DNA from 3 places in the Gordonia phthalatica genome. Region 3 is predicted to be linked to each of the others. Evidence: predicted binding sites of a transcription regulator. Region 3 holds the regulator's gene; each other region holds the start of a gene.

Region 1 (6,017 bases), 1.8 Mb from region 3:
GCAGCGGATGGGCGTGAGTCACGTGTCGATCGCACCGTACGACGCCTACCCCACCGCCGACGGACAGATCCTCATCGGCGTGCAGAGCGATGGCGGGTGGAACGCACTCACCGATGTCCTCGACATCCCGGAACTGCGCACCGATCCTCGTTTCGACACCAACATCCATCGCGTCGAGAATCGGTCCGCGTGCGACGCCGTGGTCGCCGAGCAGACCCGCCGCTTCACCACCGCCGACTTGGACGCGAAGCTCGCCGCCGCGGGCATCCCCGCCGCCCAGATCAAGGAATTGCGCGACGTCGCCGCCCATCCCCAGCTCGCCGCCCGCGACCGGTGGCGCACCGTCGGCACGGAGCATGCGCAGGTCAAAGCGTTGCTGCCACCCGCGACCTTCAGCGACTCGGCGGCCACGATGGGCGATGTCCCCGCTCTCGGGCAGCACACCGCCGCACTGCTCACCGAGCTCGGTGTGGACGACGAGACCGTCTCGCGGCTGCGGTCGGCCGGCGTGGTGCTGTGTCACTGACATCTGCGTCCCCCTCAGCCCTCGCCGAGGGCGAATAGCCCTCGGATCGGTGCCACGGGGACGCAATTGTCGGTACCTCGTCGCGGCGGTCGTCTTACGATCACGACAGCACTCCCCGACGAGAGGACCTTCCCCGTGAGCGACCGGATCACCGCCCTCGACCTTCCCGAAGGCGAGTTGAGCGACCGTACCCGCAAATACTTCGACATCTGCCGCGAGAAGCTCGGCATGGTCCCGAACGTCTTGCAGGCCTACACGTTCGACGAAACCAAACTCAACGCGTTCACCGCGATGTACAACGATCTGATGCTCGGCGAGTCGGGTCTGTCGCCGCTGGAGCGAGAGATGATCGCCGTCGTCGTGTCGTCGATCAACAAGTGCTACTACTGCCTCACCGCGCACGGCGCATCCGTCCGCGAACTGTCCGGTGATCCGGAACTGGGCGAACTCCTCGTCATGAACTTCCGTGCAGCCGACCTCCCCGACCGTCAGCGCGCGATGCTCCTCTTCGCGGAGAAGCTGACCGAGCAGCCGTCGAAGATGGAGGAGTCCGACCGCCAGTCACTGCGTGACGCCGGGCTCTCCGACCGCGACATCTTCGACGTCGCCTCGACCGCCGCCTTCTTCAACATGACCAACCGCGTCGCGAGCGGTATCGACATGCGGCCGAACCCGGAGTACTCATCGCAGCATCGAGGTTGAGCCACCGAAAAGGGAGCATCAGCGGCGTGTCGGATTCGTCGGTGTGTCGCCGTCTTACCCCCTTTGCTGATCGAGTAGCTCCGGCGGGCAGCGCCGCAGCGTCATCGAGATCGCTGCGGGCTGGAGCTGGCGGTGCGACCCACCGCAGAATCAAAACCGCCAACTGATCAGAACGGTGGCTCGCCGTCGGCAGCCTCCATCGCCGCCACCGCGGCCTCGCGAGCCCGGCGGTTCGCGGCCCGCTGCCGCATCCGGTACTGATGCTTGGCCTCCAACCGAGTACGCGCCCGCTCCGGTTCTGTGCCATCACCGGCGTGTCCGGCACCCGGTCGTGTCGCCGCACCGTGCGAACAGGGAATCAAACCCAACTCCGGCAGGAGCCACCCGTTGGCGGCCTGCTTCCGCACCGTCAGCCCTTCAGGGGTGGTGATCTCAGTCCAGATCACCCCGTCCGCGCCGACGATCTGGTCGTCGAGCCATCCGGCCGCGTGGGTTTTGAGACCGTGGTGGAACTTGCACTTCGGGTTGAGATTGCACGCGCAGGTGGCACCGCCCGCGGCCGGGTCGGCGTGATTGAACTCGGTCACATGATCCAGGTCGCACTTCCACGCCGGGCGATCGCAGCCGATCCACGAGCACGTCCCGTGGACGGCGCGCGCCGCGGTGTCCAACGCGGCCGTCGGCCGATACACGTTGCCCGGCTGGGCCTGATGATCCATGAGTTCGTCGAGGTTCAACTCCCGGCGGACTGCGTCGGGGCGCCCGGCCAACTCGCGGGCGTGGTCGGCGGAGATGGGGCCGTACCCGTCGAGCAGTGCCGGGGTCGAGGACGTGCCGTCGAGCGTCTCCTTGCGGGCGACGACGTGCAGCACCACGCGGGCGCAGCGCTGGGCGATCTGCTCGTCGGACAGTTCGGCAGCGCAGTCCTCACGGCCGCACGCGCAGACGAACGGGGCACCGGTCAGGCGGGCGGCCGCCGCATCCGAACGCAACTGCCCACGGGTGCGGCCGTCGAACGGGCACACTCCGGCGATCACCGCGTCGAGGGCGTCTTTGATGAGGATGGCGTCCTCGGCGGTGGTGGTGACGATGACCTCCGACATCCCCTCGTTGAGCGGGTTCACGATCACGTTCTTCTGCGCTGTGACTTCTTCGCGGGTCAGCATGACCGCGTCCGGGTCGTGTTCGGCGACGATCGCCTTGACGGCGTCCTCGACGCGCTTGGCGGTGAGGCCGCCGAGGGTGGAGAGGCGGTGGGCGATCTCCGCATCGAGGAACGCCATCAACTCGGGGTCGATGACCAGGGAGGTCTGTTCGACGACCCGGGTGAACCACGCCGGGGTGATCAGTCCGTCGCGCAGCAGACGCCCCACCGCCGGAACCTTCTCGAAGCATGCCTGGGCGGCTTCGACGAAGTGCTCCGCCGACCTCTGCCGCACCCCGGCGGCGACCGCGTACGACGCAGCGACCTGGCACAGCGGATCGTAGACCCGCGTGTACTCGGTGTTCGCCCCGTTCGCGTCGGCCTGCGCCATCCGCGCCACCAACAGCGCATAGATCGCCTCGTACCGATGCCACAGGACCAGCCCTTGGAAGGAGTCCGCTCGGGCGGCAAAGGCGAGTGTGGCCGCCCCCGCCGACTGCGGTCCTGCCGTGTCCGGACGCGGGATCCGCACTTGGATCGCGTCGTCGGTCACCACCACCGACGAACGGGTCGAACCGGTTGGACTTGCTGTTTTCGTTGCCATGACACCCTCCGAATCTGTCATCGAACTCACATTCGATTGTAGTGAGGGGGTCTGACATTTTCGGATCCGGAAACAGGGGCTGACCTGGGCTGGCGGCGACACGCCGAGAAGATCCGACACGCCGTTGTGGCAGGTTTTGCTGGAGGGCGATCTCGATGACGCTGCGGCGCTGCGCGCCGGAGCTACTCGATCAGCAGGGGGTTGCGACACGCCGAGAAAGTCGGACACGCCGTGATGACAGGTTTCTGAGTCATACCGCCCGCGAGCAGCACCACCGCCAGGCGCTCCGCCGGAGCTACTCGATCCGCCCGACACACCGAGAATCCCGACACGCCGAGATGGCACGTTTCATAATCGACCCCGTGGACTACACGACGCTGACGCACGAGAACCAAGACGGAATCCTGATCGTCCGGCTCGACCGGCCGGACAATCTGAACGCCTTCACCGTCGAGATGGCCGAGGAGCTCGAGGCCACCTTCCGGAACGTGAACGACGACGACTCGGTGCGCGCCGTGATCGTCACCGGCAACGGCCGCGCCTTCTGCGCGGGCATGGACCTCGTCGGCATCGACGGCAACGTCTTCGGGCTCGATGAGTCCAAGAACCCGACCCTGGCCGACATGGCGGACCTCGACGACCCCGAACTCGCGCGCGTCCGCGACACCGGCGGGCGCGTAAGTCTGGCGATCCACGCGTGCCGCAAGCCGGTGATCGCCGCAATCAACGGTGCCGCCGTCGGGATCGGCGCCACGATGACCCTCCCGATGGACGCCCGACTGGTGTCGACGAAGGCGCGCGTCGGCTTCGTCTTCGGTCGACTCGGCATCGTCCCGGAGGCGGCGTCGTCGTGGTTCCTGCCGCGCGTCGTCGGACTGCCGAAGGCCCTCGACCTGGTCTATCGCGCCGACATCCTCGACGGCCAGGCCGCACTCGACGCCGGGCTGGCGCAGAGCATCCACGAGCCCGACGATCTGCTGCCCGCAGCGATCGACCTCGCCAACGCCTGGACGAAGGGCCGCTCCCCCGTGGCCGTCGCCTTCGCCCGGCAGATGCTCTACCGCAACTCCGCGCAGGACCACCCCGTCGAGGCGCATCGGGTCGACTCGCTCGCGATGTTCTACACCAGCAAGGGCGACGGCGCCGATGGCGTCCGCGCCTTCCTCGAGAAGCGGCCGGCCGACTTCCAGGGGAAGGCCTCGCAGATGCCGGACTTCTACCGGGAGTGGCTCGGCGAGTAGGCCGTTCGGCACACGAGGTCATTGCCCGCTCGAATTAAATGACATACTGTCTTTTATATGAGCGGAACCACATCGGCTCAGGCCGAAGCCATCACCGGCGCGCAGAACTGGGATGCGGTCCGCGAGCGGTTCCCCGAGCGCGTCGACCAGATGGCCGACGGCCTGATGGTGGGCGATCCGCTCGCCGACGCCGTCATCGCCGACGTGATGAGCGACTCCGACCTCACCTGGCGGACCGTGCTCACCGCCCTCGAATCCCCCACCGACGCAACGACCGACTCCGAGGCACTCCGCGCCTTCCTCGACCACGTCACCGACACGCCGGAATGGTTCGACGCCGCCGTCGCCCGAGCAGGCGCACGCGCCTGGTGGCGATTCGGGTCACTCCAGGTGGGCACCCTGTATCAGTCGCTCATCTACGGCTACCAGGCCCAGGGCTTCGTCCGGCCGCTGATCGAGACCGGCCGCCTGAGCGAGGGGACATGGGACCGGGTCGTCGCGACCGGGCGCTGGGTCACCCTCGCGACCGCACCCGGGATGATGGCGCCCGGCGCACCGGGATGGGTCGAGACGGTGCGGATCCGCCTGGTGCACGCGATGGTCCGCCACCACCTGCTCGCCCGCGGCTGGGACAGCGACGAATGGGGCGCGCCGATCAACCAGACCTACTCCCAGTTGACGATCACGGCGGGCTTCCTGATCCTGCCGTTGACGATCGCCAAGGACCTCGGAATCCGGTACTCGAGCGCCGAGCTCGAAGCCATCACGCACCTCTGGCGGTACATCGGCTGGACCATGGGCGTGGAACCCGCACGACTGCCGGTCGACTTCGCCGATGCCACCGAGATCCGGACGATCTCCCGCGAGTTCCGACTCCGCCCTGTCGACGCCTCCCGCGTGCTGGTGAAGGCCCTGCTCGACGACGGCTACCGCACCGCAGTCGGACTGCCCGGACCGCTCGACGGCGTGCTGCACCACCTCACCAAACCCCTGCTGCGGCCGTTCTTCTCGGCGATCAGCGCGCGCTGGGTGGATCCCGAGGTGGTTCGCGCCATGGGCCTGCGGACCACGCCGCTGCACCACGTCGTCGGTCTGGCACGACCGCTGGTCCGGTCCCGCGAGGTGGTCCGCACCCTCGGCCTCCTCGGTGCTGAGCGATCGGTCGCGCAGCGCGAGTTCCGTCTGGTGACGCGGGGTCTCGGCATCGACGACGACGACTTCGCCGACTTCGGGGACCGGTACCGGCACGTCGACGAGGGTCGCATGGACACGGTGGCATGAACAGATGCCGACCTTGACGCTGACCGCGACGCTGCCCTGCAGCGCGGACGTCGCGTGGTCGCTCCTGACCGATCCCGCACGCATGAACACCTGGTCGTCAGCGCACGTCACGCTCACCGAACCGGGGGCCGGCGACGACGCGGCCGGGGTCGGCGCACTGCGACGAATCACGTTGCCGCACGGGCGGATCTCGTTCCTCGAGGTGGTCGAGGGCAGCGTGCCGCCACACCTGCTCCGCTATCGCGTCTTCCGCGCAGGCCCGCTCCTACGCCACCACCGCGGCGAGCAGCGGATCACCGCGACGGCAGGCGGCGGGTGCCGCATCGACTGGACGGTCGACGTCGACCTCGTCGTTCCACTGCTCGGCCGGGGAATGGTGGCGTATCTCCGACGCGAGGTGCGATCGTCGCTCGACGCGATGCGCAGGATCGCCGAGGAACTCGATCTCGGCCGCACCGCCGCGAAACCAGCGGTCGTCGAACGGCGGCATCCGACCCCCGAACGCCTCGACGCACTGAC
Region 2 (6,017 bases), 1.1 Mb from region 3:
GGCGTCCGCGTCCCGACGCGCACGCACGGGGCCGGTCCCACACCGCGTCGCTCGGGCATCGGCCCCGGGCAGGCGCACGCGGTGGTCTCACGGATGCGGACCGCCGACCGCGCGGCCGGGCCGGTCTCGGCGACCGCCTCGGGTGCCGCGGGCGAGACCGTCTCCGCGCTCATCCAGCTCGCGCTGCGAACCGGTCGACGACTGCGGATCGGCTACGTGGACGCGCAGGGCTCGGCCAGCCGCCATGTGCTGCACGCGCGTTCACTGGCGGCCGGACAGCTGGTGGCCGACGAGGACGGCGGCGTGGAGGGCCTCCACTTCCCCCTCCACCGCATCACCCGCGTCGAAGTGCTGTGACCTGCGGGCCTTCCGGCCGGGGCTGACTGGCCGCGACCGCGTCCGACCTGGACAATGGACGGGTGACTGACGGACCGCTCATCGTGCAATCGGACAAGACCCTCCTGCTGGAGGTGGACCATCCGGGGGCGGCCGCCGCCCGCGCGGCCATCGCGCCGTTCGCCGAACTGGAACGCGCGCCCGAGCACGTCCACACCTATCGAGTCACGCCGCTGGCCCTGTGGAACGCGCGCGCCGCCGGGCACGACGCCGAGCAGGTGGTGGACGCCCTGGTCACCCACTCCCGGTTCCCGGTGCCGCAGCCGCTGCTGGTGGACATCGTCGACACCATGGGCCGCTTCGGCCGGCTGCAACTGGTCAAGAGCCCCGCGCACGGCCTCACCCTGGTGAGTCTGGACCGCGCCGTGCTCGAGGAGATCCTCCGGCACAAGAAGGTCGCGCCGATGCTGGGTGCGCGGATCGACGACGACACGGTGGTCGTGCATCCGTCCGAGCGCGGTCGCCTGAAGCAGATCCTGCTGAAGGTGGGCTGGCCCGCCGAGGATCTCGCCGGGTACGTCGACGGCGAGGCGCATCCGATCGCGCTGGAGCAGGACGACTGGGAGCTGCGCGACTACCAGGAGCTCGCGGCCGACTCGTTCTGGGCGGGCGGGTCCGGCGTCGTCGTGCTGCCGTGCGGTGCGGGGAAGACGATGGTCGGTGCGGCCGCGATGGCCAAGGCCGCCGCCACCACGCTGATCCTGGTCACCAACACGGTCGCCGGGCGTCAGTGGAAGCGCGAGCTGATCGCGCGCACCACCCTCACCGAGGAGGAGATCGGCGAGTACTCCGGTGAGCGCAAGGAGATCCGCCCGGTCACCATCGCCACCTATCAGGTGATGACCCGCAAGTCGAAGGGCGTCTACAAGAACCTCGACCTCTTCGACTCCCGCGACTGGGGCCTCATCATCTACGACGAGGTGCATCTGCTGCCCGCCCCGGTCTTCCGGATGACCGCCGACCTGCAGTCGCGCCGACGCCTCGGCCTCACCGCCACCCTGGTCCGCGAGGACGGCCGCGAGGGCGACGTCTTCAGCCTGATCGGCCCTAAGCGGTACGACGCCCCATGGAAGGACATCGAGGCGCAGGGCTGGATCGCTCCCGCGGAGTGCATCGAGGTCCGCGTGACGATGACCGACGAGGAACGCCTGCAGTACGCCGTCGCCGAGCCGGAGCTGAAGTACAAGCTCTGCTCGACGGCCCATTCCAAGGTCCGCGTGGTGCGCTCCATCCTGGAGCGGCATCAGGGGTCGCAGACGCTCATCATCGGCGCCTACATCGACCAGCTCGAGGAGCTGGGCCGCGAGCTCGACGCGCCCGTCATCCAGGGATCGACGCGGAATGCGGAGCGCGAGAAGCTCTTCGACGCCTTCCGTCGCGGAGAACTGCAGACCCTCGTGGTGTCGAAGGTCGCCAACTTCTCCATCGACCTGCCCGAGGCGTCCGTCGCCGTGCAGGTGTCCGGCACCTTCGGATCCCGGCAGGAGGAGGCCCAGCGCCTCGGCCGTCTGCTGCGCCCGAAGGCCGACGGCGGCCAGGCGCACTTCTACTCCGTGGTCTCCCGCGACAGCCTGGACGCTGACTACGCCGCCCACCGTCAGCGCTTCCTCGCCGAGCAGGGCTACGCCTACCGGATCGTCGACGCCGACGACATCGTGGGCCCCGAGCTGCCGTAGCGCCCCACGCTGGTCGGGTCGAGGGATTCGCTCAGCCCAGCCGACGCAACCGCTCCGCGGCCTCGGCGATCACCTCGTCGCGTTTGCAGAACGCGAAGCGGACCAGATGGCCCCAGGTCGCGGTGTCGTCGACGAAGGCCCTGACGGGGACCGCGGCAACGCCGACCTTCTCCGGGAGCTCGCGGCAGAAGGCGGCACCGTCGATGTAGCCGAGCGGACGCGGATCCGCGCAGACGAAGTAGCCGGCCTCGCTGCGGTGGACGCCGAAGCCCGCCGAGCGCAGGGCGTCGGACAGCACCGTGCGCTTGCGTTCGAGTTGCTGGGCGTTGCCCCGCACCCACTCCATCTCGTTCCGCAGGGCGTGCGCGACAGCCGGCTGGAACGGGCCGCTGCCCACGTACGAGAGGAACTGCTTGGCGGCACGGGCCGCGGCGACGAGCTCGGCGGGGCCGGTGACCCACCCGACCTTCCAGCCGGTGCAGCTGAAGGTCTTGGCGGCGCTGGAGATCCGGAGCGTGCGCTCGGCCATGCCGGGCAGGGTGGCGATCGAGTGCTGGGTGCGGCCGTCGAAGAGCAGGTGCTCGTACACCTCGTCGGTGATCACGACGACGTCGTGCTCGGCGGCGAGGCGAGCGACCTCGGCGAGGTCGTCGTCGCCCAGGACCGTCCCGGTGGGATTGTGCGGCGAATTGATCAGCACCGCCGCGGTGTTCGGGCCGAATGCTGCCGCGAGGGCGTCACGGTCCAAGACGAAGCCGTCGCCGTCGGGCACCAGCGGCACCGTCTTGCGAACACCTCCCGCGAGCGCGATGCAGGCGGCGTACGCGTCGTAGTACGGCTCGATCATCACCACTTCGCGGCCCGGCTCCACCAGCCCGAGCAGAGCTCCCGAGATGGCCTCGGTGGCGCCGACGGTCACCAGGACCTGGGTGTCCGGGTCCAGGTCGATGCCGTACTGCTCGCGCTCGTGCTCGGCGACCGCGTGCCGCAGCTCGGGGATTCCGATGCCCGGCGGGTACTGGTTGTCGCCGCTGTTGATCGCATCGACGGCCGCAGCGAGCATCGACGCGGGACCGTCGGTGTCCGGGAAACCCTGACCGAGATTGATCGCGTCGTGCTTCACGGCCAGCGCCGACATCTCCGCGAAGATGGTGGACGTGAACGGGCGCATGCGATCGACGAGTGGCATGCATCCAGATTCGCACACGCCGCCCGGCGGTCGTCAGCGGATGTTCGCGACGCCGCTACAGCGCGGTGCACCGAACGTGAGGAGGCCGCGGTTGAGGCCGGTCGTCGTGATCCGCACCGGACCGGCACCGGAGTCGACCTCAGCGACGTACGAGTTGCCGCTCAGATTGTGCGCGATCGTCACCGGCACCCGCCCCTTCTGGCCGGTGCGGAGGTTGTGCCAGTTCAGGGTGCCGTCCGTGGTGTAGCCGAAGAGGCTGGCACTACCCCAGAACGCGGCGAACTTTCCGGGACCGTCCTGGTCTACCCGGACGCCGCCGTTGTACGGGATGTCGACGACGTTCGGACTCAGTCCGATGCAGTGCTGCGCGACGTACTGCGACGAGACCGGCCGTGCCTCCGCGGCGCCGGGCACTCCGACGGCGGCGAGCGCTCCGACGCCCGCGACGGTCGCTGCGATTCGAGTGAGTTTCACGGTCTCCTCCCAGGTGTTGTCCGTCACCCGGGATGTCGTCTGAACGAGCGACATAGTTAGCCGGCGTCCAAACTCTAGAACACACGTTCGATCATCCGGTATTCTCGGAGCATGACCACCGGGGTGCAGGCATCGCTGTTCGACGCCGTGTCCACCGACGCGCCCGCTCTCGCGCCGCTGCGCTCGGGTGTCGTCCGGCACGAGCTGACCGATGGCGCGTGGGTCGACGTCCGCCCCGGCTGGATCACCGGCTCACTCCCACTGTTCGACGCTCTCCGCGCCGACGTCCCGTGGCGTGCCGAGCGCCGACAGATGTACGAGCGGATGCTCGACGTCCCCCGTCTGCTCTCGTTCTACGACCAGAACGCCCCGCTGCCGCACCCGCTGATCGGCGTCGCGCGCGACGCGCTGAGCAGTCATTATCGAGCCGACCTGCCCGAAGGTTTCGCCACGTCGGGGCTGGCACTGTACCGCGACGGCGCCGACAGCGTCGCCTGGCACGGCGACCGGATCGGTCGCGGCCGGGACTGCGACACCCTGATCGGGATCGTGTCGCTCGGCTCGCCGCGCACCCTGCTGCTGCGTCCGCGCGGCGGCGGTCCGTCGCGCAAGTTCGTGCTCGGCTCGGGCGACCTGCTGGTCATGGGCGGGAGCTGCCAGCGAACGTGGGATCACGCCGTGCCGAAGTCGCCGGGCGCGGGCCCGCGGATCAGCATCCAGTTCCGGCCGCACGGAGTTCGGTGACTATCCCTGAGTCCTGCAGGAGAGAGGTTGCGGCACCATCTGTCGACCAGTGGCACCACTTGTGTTTCCCGCACTCAGTCGCGACCGAGTGCGAGAAACACAAGTGGTGCGACTCGCCGACAAGTGGTGCGGGGAAGGCCGCGTCGTCCGGCGAACTGCCGACGTCAACCTTCTGATCACCGGAAATCAGTCAACTTGTCAGGCGGGCACGTCGACGGTGACGCCGGTCAGCTTCTCCGACACCGCCCACAGCTTGTCGCGGACCGACTGGTCGTCGACGATCGAGCGGTAGCGCGCCGGAGACGGCCCGCCGCGCAGCACCAGGCTCGGTCCCCAGTAACTGCCGTTGGGAACGTCCGCGGTCGCGGCGTACAGCGACGGCAGCGCCCCCTGGTCGGCGGGCTGCCCGACGCGAAGCAGCGCACCGGCCTTCATCAGATAGTCGACCGGCGTCTCCGAGTGACCCATCAGTTCGGTCGCGGCGTAGCCGGGGTGGGCGACGACCGACCGCAGGCTCGAACCGGCGGCCGTGATCCGACGCGCCAACTCTTGCGCGAAGACCAGGTTGGCGAGCTTCGAGTCCCCGTAGGCGGCCCACCGGTTGTAGCGTCGCCGTTCCCAGTTCAGGTCGTCGACGCGGACGCTGCCACCCAGGTGCGCCAGCGACGAGAGCGTCACCACCCGCTCGGTCAGCTTCGGCAGCAGCAGCCCGGTGAGCGCGAAGTGCCCGAGATGGTTGGTGCCCATCTGCATCTCGAAGCCGTCGGCGGTCCGCCGCAACGGCAGCGCCATCACGCCGGCGTTGTTGATGAGGACGTCCACGGCGTCGACGGTGCCGGCGAACTCGCGGACCGAAGAGAGGTCCGCCAGATCCAGGTGGGCGACGGTGGCGGCCGAACCGATCCGATCGGCGACGACGGCCGCCTTCTCGAGGTTCCGGCACGCGAGGGTCACCCGGGCACCGCGCGCGGCGAGGACGGCGGCCGTCTCGGCGCCGAGGCCGCTGTTGGCACCGGTGATCACGAACCGGCGACCGTGCTGGTCGGGAATGCGGTCGGGCGACCATCCACTCATCGTCAGTGCTCCTTCGGTGCGGACCGCGCGGTCCGCTCTCGTGGCTTGCCGAACTTCACCAGTTCGGAGAGCACACTACCCAGCGACGGCGGCTGGGCCGGGACCAGGAGTTCGCGCGGCGCGAAGACCTCGGTGGCCTCCGGCCGTCCGCGGAGGGTGATCCGGTCGACGCGACGCCACCGCGCCGTCTCATCGGCATCAGCCGCGTCGACCGTCTGCCCGCTGGCGAGGATCGGCGAGTGCCCCTCCTTGGCCCGGTCGGACAGGCGGGCGCTCTCGTTGACCGGATCACCGATGACGGTGTACTCGTAGCGGGTCCGTGCACCGATGTTGCCTGCGAAGACCTGCCCGTACGAGACGCCCATCCCCCACTCCAGGGGCAGCTTCTCGCCGAGCGCCTCGCCCAGGGCTCGGGCCGCGGCCAACGCGGACTGGGCTGCGTTGTCCAGGGGTGCGGGCGCACC
Region 3 (6,017 bases):
TCAGGTAGCCGGCGAGCGAGGCGTCGCCGGCGCCGACCGTGCTGCGAACGGTGACGGCGGGCGCGGTGGCGAACCAGGTGCCCTCGGGCGTGGTGAGCAGCGCCCCCGACCCGCCGAGGGTGGTGAGGACCGATCCGCCGGTCCGGTCGGCGACGATCCGGGCGACGTCGGCGACCGAGCTCGGGTCGCCCTGCGCCGCGGCGGCCTCCATCGCGTCGCCGTCGCCGCCGGCGATCTCCGCGAGTTCGTGGGCGTTGGGCTTGAGCAGGTCGACGTCGGTCGTGGCGACCGCCGACAGGGGTGCGCCGGAGGTGTCGACGGCCACGCGGCAGCGACGGTCGCCGAGATCGCGGACCAGGTCGGCGTACCAGGTGTCGGGCAGACCCGGGGGCAGCGAGCCGCACAGCGACAGCCAGTCGGCGGTCTCGGCGCGCGCCAGGATCACCGACCGCAGCTCGGCGGCCGCGGCCTCGCCGAGCGCGGCGCCGGCCTCGTTGATCTTGGTGGTGGTGCCGTCGGCCTCGGCGATCGTGATGTTGGTGCGGACCGGAGCGTCGACGGCCACCGCCAGGTGCGGCAGCGACACCGCGGTCAGCGACGCCGGGTAGGGGTCGTCGGCGCGGGCGGGCAGCACCGCGAGCGTCGACGCACCCGCCGCCTGGACCACGCGGGAGACGTTGACGCCCTTGCCTCCCGGCTGATCGATGACGCGGACGGCGCGGTGGACGCCGCCGCGTTCAAGGGTGCCGGGCAGCTCGATGGTGCGGTCCGTGCTGGGGTTGGCGGTGACGGTGAGGATCATGCGATCACGACCTCGATCTGGTGGTCGCGTAGATCCTCCGCGAAGTCGGGGTCGATGCCGCTGTCGGTGACGAGGACGTCGAAGTCCTCCAGGGTTCCGAAGCTCACGAGTTCCTCTCGGTTGATCTTGGTGGAGTCGGCCACGACGACGGTGGTGGCGCAGGCGGCGATCATGGCGCGCTTGGTGGCGGCCTCGTCGGAGTCGGGTGTGGACAGCCCGTGGGCGATCGACAGCGCGTTGGTGCCGACGAAGCCGATCGACGCGCGGACGCGGGAGAGCATCGCGATCGCCTCCGCACCGACCGCAGCTCCGGTCTTCGGGCGCAGTCGACCGCCGGTCAGCAGGACCGTCGCCGAACTGAGCTCGGCGACGATGCCGCCGATCTGCACGCTGTTGGTGATGTACGTGAGGCGGGTGTCGCCGTGGATGGCGAGTGCGAGTTGAAGTGTGGTGGTGCCGGCGTCGATGAGGACTGATCCGCCGTCGGCCGGGAGGAGTCGGGCTGCGGCGGCACCGATCGCAGCCTTCTCCACGCGGCGGGTCTCCTCGCGGACGATCAGGTCGGGCTCGTCGATCACCGCGGCGACGTCGGGACGGACGGCGCCTCCGTGCACGCGGACCAGGTACCCGTTGCGCTGCAGAATCGCCAGGTCGCGGCGCACGGTCTCGCCGGTCACCGCGAACCGGGCGGCGAGGTCGGCGACCGAGACGCGACCGCGCGAACGCACTTCGTTCGCGATCGCGGACTGCCGTTCTTCGGCGTACATCGCGACTCCTTCGAGGCCCGGATCCGGAGGTGTGGATCACAGCGAATGTTGATTTCTGTTGATTTGTTTGGATCTACATCTTTGTTTACATGGGTCCGTGTTGCCACGTCAAGAGGTTCTTGTAATCTGTCTCACATGACCCAGGTGACTTCCGACTTGCAGGCCGACAACCCGTTCGCAGCGCAGACCATCGTCTCCGGCACTCCCGTCGTCGGGGGCCTCGCCTACGGACCCGTGATCCGACCGGGCGAGCGCCCGAGCTTCGACGGCATCGACGCCACGACGATCGCCGAGGACCTCCGCGAGGCGGAGATGGAACGCTTCACCGCCGCTGCCGCCGTCGTCGGTGACCGGCTCGCCGACCGGGCGTCGCACAGCACCGGTGTCGCCGCCGAAGTCCTCACGGCCACCGCGGGTCTGGCGCGCGACCGCGGATGGGCGAGCACGGCGGGCAAGTCCATCAAGGCGGGGGTTCCCGCGCCGCTGGCCGCCATCGCCGCGACCGATCAGTTCGCCGAGATGTTCACCAAGCTGGGCGGCCTGATGGCCGAGCGGGTGACCGACTTGAAGGACGTCCGCGACCGCGTCGTCGCGGAACTCCTCGGTCTTCCGGAGCCCGGCATCCCGAACCCGGAGGTCCCCTCGATCCTGCTCGCCGACGACCTCGCGCCCGCGGACACCGCGGGATTGGATCCGACGCGGGTGATCGGGCTCGGCATGCGGCTCGGCGGGCCGAGCAGCCACACCGCGATCATCGCTCGCCAGCTCGCCATTCCGTGCGTGGTCGCCGCCGCCGACCTCGATGAGATCCCCACGGGGGCACTGGGATACGTCGACGGCGACCGAGGAACAGTCGGAACCGAGCCCGACGCGGACGCCATCGCCGCCGCCGTCGAGCATGCGCGGGAGAAGGCCGAACAGATCGCGGCGTGGCGGGGGCCGGGCCGCACCGCCGACGGGCACGAGGTGCTGATTCTCGCGAACGTCGCCGACGGCGTCTCGGCGCGGGCCGGTGCCGAGGCCCCGGTGCAGGGCGTCGGACTGTTCCGCACCGAACTCGCCTTCCTCGACCGGTCGAACGAGCCGACCGTCGAGGAGCAGGTGGCGCTCTACCGCGAGGTGATCGACGCGTTCCCCGGCCAGAAGGTGGTGATCCGCACCCTGGACGCCGGCTCGGACAAGCCCCTGAAGTTCGTCGCCCACGCCGACGAGCCGAACCCCGCCATGGGTGTCCGTGGCAACCGGATCGTGCAGACCCATCCCGAGATCCGCGACAAGCAGCTCGACGCGCTCGCCGCCGCGGCGCAGGGCGATGGCCGCGCCACGCCGTGGGTCATGGCGCCGATGATCGCGACCGTCGACGAGGCGCGCGAGTTCGCCGGGCAGATCCGCGATCGCGGCCTGATCCCGGGAGTCATGGTGGAGGTGCCGTCGGCGGCCATCATGGCCGACGCGATCCTCGCGGAGGTCGACTTCGTCTCGATCGGCACCAACGACCTCACGCAGTACACGATGGCCGCCGACCGGATGTCGCCCGACCTCGCCACGCTGACCGATCCGTGGCAGCCCGCGGTCCTCGCGCTGATCGCGCGCGTCGGTGACGCCGGACAGCGTCAGGGGAAGCAGGTCGGCGTGTGCGGTGAAGCGGCCGCCGACCCGCTGCTGGCCTGCGTGCTGGTGGGGCTGGGCGTCACGTCGCTGTCGTCGGCACCCGCGGCGTCGGCCGCCGTCGGTCTCAAGCTGAGCGGGGTGACCCTGGAACAGTGCAGGGCCGCGGGTGCGGCGGCGGTTGCCGCCGCGAGTCCCGCGGCCGCTCGAGACGCCGCTCGCGCGGCGCTCGGGGAGTGATGCTCGGTTAGATTCGCCGCATCACGGTGACGACCTTGCCGAGAATGGCGGCGTCGTCACCGGGGATGGGGTCGAAGTGCTCGTTGTGCGGCATCAGCCACACGTGGCCGTCGGTCCGCTTGAACGTCTTGACGGTGGCTTCACCGTCGATCATGGCGGCGACGATGTCGCCGTTGTCGGCGACGTTCTGCTGACGCACCACCACCCAGTCGCCATCGCAGATCGCGGCATCGACCATCGACTCGCCGACGACGCGCAGCATGAACAGTGATCCCTCGCCGACCAGTTCGCGCGGCAGCGGGAAGACCTCCTCCACGGCCTGCTCGGCGAGGATCGGCCCGCCGGCGGCGATCCGACCGAGGACGGGGACGAAGGTCGGGGTGGGCAGGGCGTCACCGTCGACGGCCGCGCCGCCCGACGGGGGCGTGCGCGAGTCGTCGCGCACGTTGACCGCGCGGGGGCGGTGGGGATCGCGCTTGAGAAGGCCTCGGCGCTCCAGGGTGCGGAGTTGATGCGCCACCGACGATGTGGACGTGAGGCCCACCGCCTCGCCGATCTCGCGGATGCTCGGCGGGTAGCCGCGTTCGCGGACGGACTTGCGGATGACCTCCAGAACGTCGCGCTGACGCTGGGTGAGCGACGCCTCGAGCGTGGCGGTCGAGAGCATCGGATCGGGCGTGTCAGTCACCGGTGTGGCCTTTCGTCAGCTGTGTTCGATCGATGACCTGAAGGCTAGTTGAGTAGGTCACAAAACTCAAACAATTGTTCGATGCGTGTCGGCGATTGTCAGACCCATCGTGTTAACTATCGAACAAGAGTTCTTCGAACACTCGATCGAATGGAGACGAGCGATGAGTACCCCCACCGTCACGGCGCCCGCGCCGCGCCGTTTCGTCCGCGAGATGACCATGACCTGCGACCTTCCGGTCGTCGAGACCTCCCGGGTCTGCCGTCCCACCGGTCGTCCCGAACGCCGCGACATCGGCGTTCGTCGGTCATCGATCGCCCATTCGGGGGGCAGGGTCGTTCGAACGGAGGAACGGAGCCGAACGGTTGTTCGTCCGTTCGAACATCGGTGGGTCAGCGTCCTCCTCGTCGCCGGCGTGCTCGCCGCGATGGCCTGGCTGGTGCTCATGATCGACGGCGGGGCGCAGGACGGTGCCGCTCCGGTCACGCCGGCCGCCACGTCCGTGGTCTACGTGCGGTCCGGGGAGTCGCTCACATCGCTGGCCGAGCGGATCGCCCCCGACCTGCCCGTCGACGGGGTGATAGCTCAGGTGCGCGAGCTGAACGGACTCGAGACCTCCGGCCTGGTGGTCGGCCAGCCGTTGATCGTGCCGGACTACCGATAGTCCCTGGCTCCACGGCCGTGTCGGGCTGCCGGGTATTCTCGACCCATGCGCTGCCCGTTCTGCAAGAACGACGACACCAGAGTGGTCGATTCCCGAGTCACCGACGACGGTCAGGCGATTCGTCGCCGCCGGTCGTGCAGTGCGTGCGGGCGTCGCTTCAGTACCGTCGAGTCCGCCGTCCTGACCGTCGTGAAACGCAACGGCCTCACCGAGCCCTTCAGCCGGGAGAAGGTCATGAAGGGCGTGCGGCGTGCGAGCCAGGGGCGGCACGTCGACGAGGACTCGCTGGCGAAACTCGCCTCCCAGGTCGAGGACGCCGTGCGCTCGTCCGGGTCCGCCGAGATCTCCAGCAACGAGGTGGCGATGGCCATCCTCGGTCCGCTGCGCGACCTCGACGAGGTGGCCTACCTCCGGTTCGCGTCGGTGTACCGATCGTTCGAGTCGGCCGACGACTTCCAGCGCGAGATCGACGAACTGCGTCGCGACCGGCGCTGACCGCTCAGAACTTGTCGATCGCCTTGATGATGCGCTGTTCGGACACCGAACCGCTGGTGCCGAGCTGCTGAGCGAACAGGCTGACGCGCAGTTCTTCGAGGCGCCACTGGACCAGTTCGGCCAGATCCGCGTGTCGCGACGCGGGCAACTGGGCTTCGCGACGGTTCCACGCCGCGACCACGCGGTCGATGGAAGCGAGGGCTTCGTTGTCCCGAGCACCCGCGGTGGCCAGTCCTTCCAGACGCAGTCGGGCGGCGGTGAGGTAGCGGGGCAGCGACCGCAGGTGCACCAGCGCGGTGGCACCGATGAACCCGTCGAACACCAGATTCGATGTCTGGTCGGCCACGTCGTCTGCGGCGAGGGTGCCGCTGCGGGCGTCGATCGCCCTGCGCACGGGTGAGTACTCGGCGAGCGCGGCGACGGCGGCGACGAAGTACTCGGGGGCGCGCGACCGGATCACGGGGGAGACCCGGGCGGACAGTTCGGCGAAATCGGTGGGCGTTCGCAGATCGGCCAGGTGCTTCTCGGCGGCGAGCGTGTCGGTGATGGCGCGCGCCGTGCAGTCGGCCAGCAGGGCGTCGATGTCGCGGTACGGGTTCTGACTGAGGGCGAGCTTCGAGGCCGGCGGAAGAGAGTTGGCGAGTCGACGGCTCGGCGGCTGCACTGACCGGCGGAGCAGTTCCGCTGCGGCGGCACGGATTCCCGCGTCGCGCTCGGCGGTGGAGGCGGCCACCGCGGTGCGGACGCCCTGGC

Evidence for each region. Region 3 encodes LexA, which represses DNA repair genes until DNA is damaged. Its sites were predicted from a motif close to CGAACANNTGTTCG; they were not measured.
Region 1: the regulator LexA is predicted to act here: its motif matches at 2,998-3,011, upstream of ACH46_RS00570 (DUF222 domain-containing protein).
Region 2: the regulator LexA is predicted to act here: its motif matches at 3,812-3,825, upstream of ACH46_RS03795 (alpha-ketoglutarate-dependent dioxygenase AlkB).

What each region holds. Positions count from the first base shown of each region.
Region 1 is NZ_CP011853.1:119,806-125,822, reverse strand. It holds gene ACH46_RS00580 (CaiB/BaiF CoA transferase family protein) at 1-526, shown strand, start outside; gene ACH46_RS00575 (peroxidase-related enzyme) at 662-1,228, shown strand; gene ACH46_RS00570 (DUF222 domain-containing protein) at 1,396-2,976, opposite strand; gene ACH46_RS00565 (crotonase/enoyl-CoA hydratase family protein) at 3,339-4,217, shown strand; gene ACH46_RS00560 (oxygenase MpaB family protein) at 4,275-5,498, shown strand; gene ACH46_RS00555 (SRPBCC family protein) at 5,503-6,017, shown strand, end outside.
Region 2 is NZ_CP011853.1:814,298-820,314, reverse strand. It holds gene ACH46_RS03815 (helicase-associated domain-containing protein) at 1-357, shown strand, start outside; gene ACH46_RS03810 (DNA repair helicase XPB) at 420-2,072, shown strand; gene ACH46_RS03805 (pyridoxal phosphate-dependent aminotransferase) at 2,104-3,261, opposite strand; gene ACH46_RS03800 (hypothetical protein) at 3,295-3,735, opposite strand; gene ACH46_RS03795 (alpha-ketoglutarate-dependent dioxygenase AlkB) at 3,847-4,479, shown strand; gene ACH46_RS03790 (oxidoreductase) at 4,678-5,553, opposite strand; gene ACH46_RS03785 (adenylate/guanylate cyclase domain-containing protein) at 5,556-6,017, opposite strand, start outside.
Region 3 is NZ_CP011853.1:1,945,673-1,951,689, forward strand. It holds gene ACH46_RS09110 (1-phosphofructokinase family hexose kinase) at 1-802, opposite strand, end outside; gene ACH46_RS09115 (DeoR/GlpR family DNA-binding transcription regulator) at 799-1,569, opposite strand; gene ACH46_RS09120 (phosphoenolpyruvate--protein phosphotransferase) at 1,705-3,417, shown strand; gene lexA (transcriptional repressor LexA) at 3,425-4,084, opposite strand; gene ACH46_RS21595 (LysM peptidoglycan-binding domain-containing protein) at 4,269-4,769, shown strand; gene nrdR (transcriptional regulator NrdR) at 4,815-5,264, shown strand; gene hrpA (ATP-dependent RNA helicase HrpA) at 5,269-6,017, opposite strand, start outside.